2 regions of the Paenibacillus sp. GM1FR genome follow, and region 1 is predicted to be linked to the other one. Evidence: riboswitches for the same ligand, from Rfam matches in the RefSeq annotation. Region 1 holds a riboswitch; the other holds the start of a gene.
The links. Region 1 has a riboswitch for cyclic di-AMP ahead of PAEAM_RS10165 (3D domain-containing protein). Riboswitches for the same ligand answer to the same signal wherever they lie in the genome.

Region 1 (3,153 bases):
TATGGATTTCAAATCATATGTACTCATACCCATCCACCTATCCTTTTCTATATGTTATATATGGAGGAATTATGGCTGTCATGAGCTAAATCCACAATGAAACTTCTCACACTGCGCATATTTTATGGAGCCCCCGGGCATACCAAGGAGAACGTCATTTTGGAAAAGGAGGCCGTTATTATGCGCGTACGCCTCATTATGCTAATGGTTATCGTTATTTTTCTCGGAGGATATCATGCTCCAGTTTCATCGCGGGATGTTTCAAGCCCATCAAGTGAATCAGTATCAGGTTCGGATTCTGCAGAAGAAGAACAACTGACATTGGGACAGTTACGTCAAAAATATGCCGATACGTTCAAAACCAATGGTCCTTCAACCAAGAAGGTTGCACTGACTTTTGATGATGTACCTGATCCACGGTTTACTCCACAAGTACTGGATGTATTGAAGAAGTACAATGTCAGAGCTACATTCTTCATCGTGGGTAGTCGTGCTGAGAAACATCCGGATCTGGTGAAACGCATTGTTAAGGAAGGGCATATGGTTGGTAATCACAGCTACAATCATCCTGAATTCAGTAAGCTGTCGATGAATGCCTTTCGCAAACAAATTTTACATACCGGGGATATTATTCAACGTTTGGCGGGTTATACGCCCAAGATGATTCGGCCACCTTATGGAGACATTAATGAAGAACAGCTGAGATGGGCTGCCAAACAACACTATAGCATTGTGAACTGGAACGTAGACTCCCTGGACTGGAAAGGCCTTTCAAAGGAACAGGTGAAAGATAACATCCTGTCTGCCGTGAAACCTGGCTCCATCGTTCTGCAACATGCTGGAGGCGGTGTAGGGTCAAACCTGAACGGCACGATTAAGGCTTTGCCTGAAATTATTGAGGAACTACGTAATCGGGGATATGAACTGGTCACCTTGGACGAAATGCTGGGATTGCCAAAGGCCAAAGATTAGGATGACCGTGATAACAAATAATGAGAATATTAAAAGGGTGCTGTTCAATCGCGAATTAGCGACTGGCAGACACCCTGTTTGAATTCATTTTAAATGTTATTTTCTCTCTACTTCAGAATGTACAGCTCGATATCCTGAAATCCAAATGTGCTTACGGACTGTTTGCTACCCGGGATGAAGATATCAATCCGGTGACCTTTGATTGCACCGCCCACATCACGTGCTGTGGCTACAAAAGCTTGTTTTGGCAATCCTGGATGGCTGTGACCAGTTACCAGTACTTTAGTTCCAAGTGGAATCACACTTGGATCAACCGCAATCGTACCCAGTTCAAGGTCATTCCCGAAATAATCGACTGCACCCCAGCCTCCATTTTCAGACGGATCTGCAGAGTATGCCGTTGCTTTTACGTTCACAGCTTTGCTGTAATCGAATGTCTTACCCCAGGCTTGAACCACTTTGTTATCTGCGTTAACGTCCAAACTTGCTGTGGTAACCGTTTTGGCTGGGGTCTTGCTCTCCGTTGCCGCAGCGGCTGCAACATTGTTTGCCTTACCGGGAATCGTAATTTTCAAACCACCATAAATGTTGTAAGCCGAAATGTCGTTGTTTGCTTTAACCAACGTGTTGAGTGCTACTCCATATTGTTTTGATAAGGTGTAGAAGGTATCCCCTTCTTTGGCCACATGAACTGAATCGGCGTGAGCCGGAACGGCTTGAATGAGCATTGCTGTTGTCATTAATGCTACTGCTGTTTTGGCTATACGTTTCTTGTTAATCATGGTCTTCCTCCCTCATTGTGCCTGCGAAGTTAGTTGTCGGATTCGGATGAGGAGCCCACCCTATAGGTTATTCGTTACATTTGAAACGTTATGTACCCAATTCACCCCAAGCAGTGTGCCGTAGATCTTCCCCCTGCACAATCTGCATCGTTACATCCCCCGCACTCCCTGTCCGGAAGTTTCGGCAGAGTTCAATATATCACAATTTTGTAACCTGAACTTGTAGTAATTCTTACCAAATGGTTTTTAGCATGTAAGCATTTGTAAGAATACTGGTTAATTCAGAAAATTTGGTTGACCCGATTCCTTTACATTTGGTAACAGAATAGTTACTTTTCCGAATCCATACGTCATTATTATCCATAAAAAATAGCGTTACCGACTCGAAGTCAGTAACGCTATTTGATCACATCGTTTAGAGTACTTTCGCAAGAAAATCACGTGTACGTGAATTTTTGGGTGCTCCAAACACCTCATCAGGTGTTCCCTCTTCCACAATAACCCCGCCATCCATGAACAGGATTCGGTCTCCCACTTCACGTGCAAAACCCATCTCATGCGTTACGATGACCATCGTCATCCCGCCTTCTGCAAGACGTTTCATGACATCCAGCACTTCGCCGACCATCTCAGGGTCCAGTGCCGACGTAGGCTCGTCAAACAGCATCACATGCGGCTGCATGGCCAATGCTCTAGCAATGGCGATCCGCTGCTTCTGTCCACCAGACAGCTGATTCGGGAATGTATCTTTTTTATCGTACAAGCCTACGGTGTTAAGCAGATCAGCGGCAATTTTCTCCGCTTCCTGAGTGGATTGTTTCTTTACTTTAATCGGAGCAATCGTAATGTTTTGCTCTACCGTTTTGTGTGGGAACAGGTTGAAGTGCTGGAACACCATGCCCATTTTCTCACGAGTTGCGTTAATGTTATGCTTGGGGTCCGTGATTGACACGCCTTCAAAATCAATCTCTCCTGAGGTAGGCTGTTCCAGCAGGTTCAAACAACGCAAGAACGTACTTTTACCTGAACCGGAAGGACCGATAACCACGACAACCTCACCTTTGCCAATCGTCACGTTTATGCCCTTAAGCACATCGTTATTTCCATAAGATTTGTGTAATTGTCTAACGTCTATCACTTGCACTCAACTTCCTTTCCAGTCGTCCCAGCAGCTTGGACAAAATGAACGTCATTACAAAGTAGATGGCTGCTGCAATCAAAAATGGACTCAAGCCTTGGTACGTAATGTTCTTGACTACACTTGCCTGATACATAATATCCACCATACCGATAACGGAGATAATGGAGGATTCTTTGATGATAGTTATGAATTCATTACCGATCGCTGGTAATACAGCTTTGAAGGCTTGTGGCAATATGATATAACGCATCGCGGCGC
Region 2 (3,153 bases), on a different contig from region 1:
AAGACAAACTGATGGAGCAGGAATACGGATTGATTCCGAATCTGCCGGTACAATCGGGACTGATTACATCTCCTTCATCCTTAACACAAGAGTCCTGGAAGTTCGATTCACAGGATGAGTATGCAGCCAATGTCTACACACGCGGCAAGCTAGTATTGCTCGGCATTGAACATCAAGTTGGTGCCAAGAAGATGGAGCGTATTCTCTCTACCTATGTGAAGAAGTACCGTTTCAAACATCCCACATCCGCTGATTTTCAAAAAATTGTGGAGCAAGTGACCCGCACTTCCTGGTCTGATTATTTTGATCAATACGTCTATGGTAATGGGATGGCTGACTTTGCTGTAGAGAAGATTCGTATTACGCCCGTACAGAAAGACGGTCAAACATTGTACGAGTCATCCGTGACGATCGCAAAAAAAGGGAGTGATTACAGCGCCGTTCCTGTTCGCATTGCTTTTGAAGACGGGCATATCCTCACCAAGCAATGGAATGGCAAAGAAGATCGCATCACGTATAAATTAACTCACACATCCCCCGTATCCTGGGCCATGACCGATCCCCTGTACTCGATCGTGCTGGAGAACCGCCATATGAACAATTTCCTGAAATCCGGACTGGATGAGCGGGCGAAGTCCCGCTGGAGCATGAGTGTAACCAAACTAATAGAAGCCATATTCGGAGGTCTGTCATGGTGAGGTGGAAACGGTGAAAGCGAAAATACGTGAAGGCTGGTTTCTCGTCCGTCAGCATATGTTCATTGCCGCACTCTTATTTCTTTATCAACTCATTTGGGGATATTTCTTCTATCGAATGGTACAATCGGCCGTCATCCCACTGCTCCTTCGCTATCCAGATGCTGATGCCGGTGAGCTGAGTACACTTTTGTTCAAAATGGAAAGTCAACTTAACCTGTCTACCCATCCGGAGGTTCATCGTTATCTATGGATTCTCGGGGGCATGTTGCTGGTTCGCATGTTGATCAGCCCCCTCATTCAGGCAGGACTGCTCTACTCACTTCAGCACTTTAATTCTACAGAAGAGCGTATCCCCTTTGTCCGCGGAATCAAAAATCTGTGGAAACCGATGCTGCTGCTCCACACCATACGTACATTATTGATACTTCTGCCCGCCTACTGGCTCATACCGAAGCTCTACTCGATTCTCATGGACGGATTTCATTCCCTTCAATTACTTTTGCCTGGTATACCTTATGTTGCTGCCTGGATTGTATATGGTTGGATCATCCACCATGTCATACTCTACATGCAGTTCGGTGTTTCGGCACCAGAAGGAGAAGGGGGGGCTCACGGTACCCTCAAAGCCCTCTGGATTGCACTGCGTCATCTCATCGCCGTAATCGGCATTGCACTCCTGCTGGGCGGAGTACACCTGCTCGTCTTTGGGGCATTCACTACAGCCTCATGGTTATTAACGGGACTTACCGGACTTATACTACAACAGACGTATCCACTTGCCAGATGTCTATTAAGTCTGTGGAAAATATGCAGCCATTTCCGATTATGGCAGTCCAAAATATCCAAAGGTGAGAGCAGATAGTTTAAAAATTGTTACCATCACATGTTAAACTCATGGCCTAATATGTACTTATAAATAGGCAAACCTCAACCTTTCCCCGTCAAAGGTCGAGGTTTTTTTTGCTAAATTTGTTGCTAAACGTTGCCAAAGCCGTACTCCTCTGTTACAATAATCGCAGTGAGTTTTTAGTAACAACTTTGTAATCTTTACATTCATATTTGTAACTACTTAAAATTAAATCGTCATTTCTTGATTTCGCAGGTGCATAACTAGCATAGCCAAATTCCTGGCACCTGGGAAGCGGGGGAACCAGTTATGGGTGAATTGATCTTGCTACAGAGGGATCATAGGGGACCTTCAACCGAATCCTTAAGCTAACCTCGCAGGCATTGGAAGGGGAATATCTCTTGTTCAAGAAGAAATTAACCGCAGCTGTACTTAGCATCACATTCGCTTTATCGCTTGGTGCAGGTAGCGCATTCGCAGATTCAAAGATGGACACAGTAATTGATTCAGCAATGGGAACTACATACAAAAGTGGGGGAACAACGCTTAACGGCTTTGACTGCTCCGGATTTACCCGGTATGTATTCGACAAGTTGGGTATTGATTTGGCACGCCAATCCAGTTCCCAATTCGACATGGGCGATTCCGTATCCCGCATGGAAATGAGAGCTGGCGATCTGGTGTTCTTTAATACAACAGGTAAAGGCGTATCTCATGTAGGTATCTTTGTAGGGGATGGAAAGTTCGCACACTCCTCTTCTTCCAAAGGCGTTACGATCAGTGCATTGAGTGAAAACTATTGGGCCAATCGTTATGTTGGCGCAAAACGGATTATGAGCACGGACGCATATGAATCACTGGCCCTTGAATAGGGACAAGCTGAGCAACATGATGCTGTAACCATTAACCATACTGGAACGAAGCAAGAAGCATAACAGAACCGCCCGGTACATTCTCCGCAGGAATGTATCCGGCGGTTTTTTTGTGCTTCAATCCTTATTCATGTTGCAAGTTATACTCGGGGCATATCCTGCGACATCAACAGGTTCATTTTGCGTTCGTTCGTCCGTGCCCTTATGATGTTTTTACCCATCCCGTTATAATATAAACGAAATTACCGGAACTTTTGTTTCATTTTTTTTCTTGGAAGGAAGACTTGCTAAATGAACATCTCTTTTGTAGAGTGGACAAAGAGTTCTGTTTCAAGGAAAGGAGCATGCAGGTGTATGAAGGAAACCCCTGTGACGTTTCACGTTGTACCCATGCGAGAAGAACATGCGGAGCTTATCTGCAGTTGGCAGTATGATCCGCCTTACAATATCTACAGCTGGCTCCCCTGGGAGCAGATGAAAGCTCTGGAAGTGGAATTCGGAGATGCACAGCTGCGGCAGGAGCAATATGCAATCGTCCTGGATCAGAACGATCGTATATGTGGGTTTGCTCAATACTTCCCACTTCAAGGGGTAACCCGGATTGGCCTTGGCATGCATCCAGAGCTGTGTGGTCAGGGTCAAGGGACAGCTTTTGTCTCTGCCATTGTACAGGAAGCTATTCGCCGAAATCCCACGAATGAGATTGATCTGGAAGTACTCACTTGGAATGCTCGTG

Region 2: linked by a shared signal. The riboswitch ahead of PAEAM_RS18825 (C40 family peptidase) and the one ahead of PAEAM_RS10165 (3D domain-containing protein) in region 1 are both predicted to bind cyclic di-AMP.

What each region holds. Positions count from the first base shown of each region.
Region 1 covers NZ_MKZL01000011.1:989,285-992,437, reverse strand. Annotated here, with positions in the region: gene lpdD (prenylated flavin chaperone LpdD) at 1-27, opposite strand, end outside; gene PAEAM_RS10170 (polysaccharide deacetylase family protein) at 181-972, shown strand; gene PAEAM_RS10165 (3D domain-containing protein) at 1,080-1,754, opposite strand; cyclic di-AMP (ydaO/yuaA leader) riboswitch at 1,757-1,951, opposite strand; gene PAEAM_RS10160 (amino acid ABC transporter ATP-binding protein) at 2,170-2,892, opposite strand; gene PAEAM_RS10155 (ABC transporter substrate-binding protein/permease) at 2,879-3,153, opposite strand, start outside.
Region 2 covers NZ_MKZL01000025.1:18,276-21,428, reverse strand. Annotated here, with positions in the region: gene PAEAM_RS18835 (M1 family metallopeptidase) at 1-698, shown strand, start outside; gene PAEAM_RS18830 (hypothetical protein) at 709-1,560, shown strand; cyclic di-AMP (ydaO/yuaA leader) riboswitch at 1,806-1,943, shown strand; gene PAEAM_RS18825 (C40 family peptidase) at 1,947-2,417, shown strand; gene PAEAM_RS18820 (GNAT family N-acetyltransferase) at 2,772-3,153, shown strand, end outside.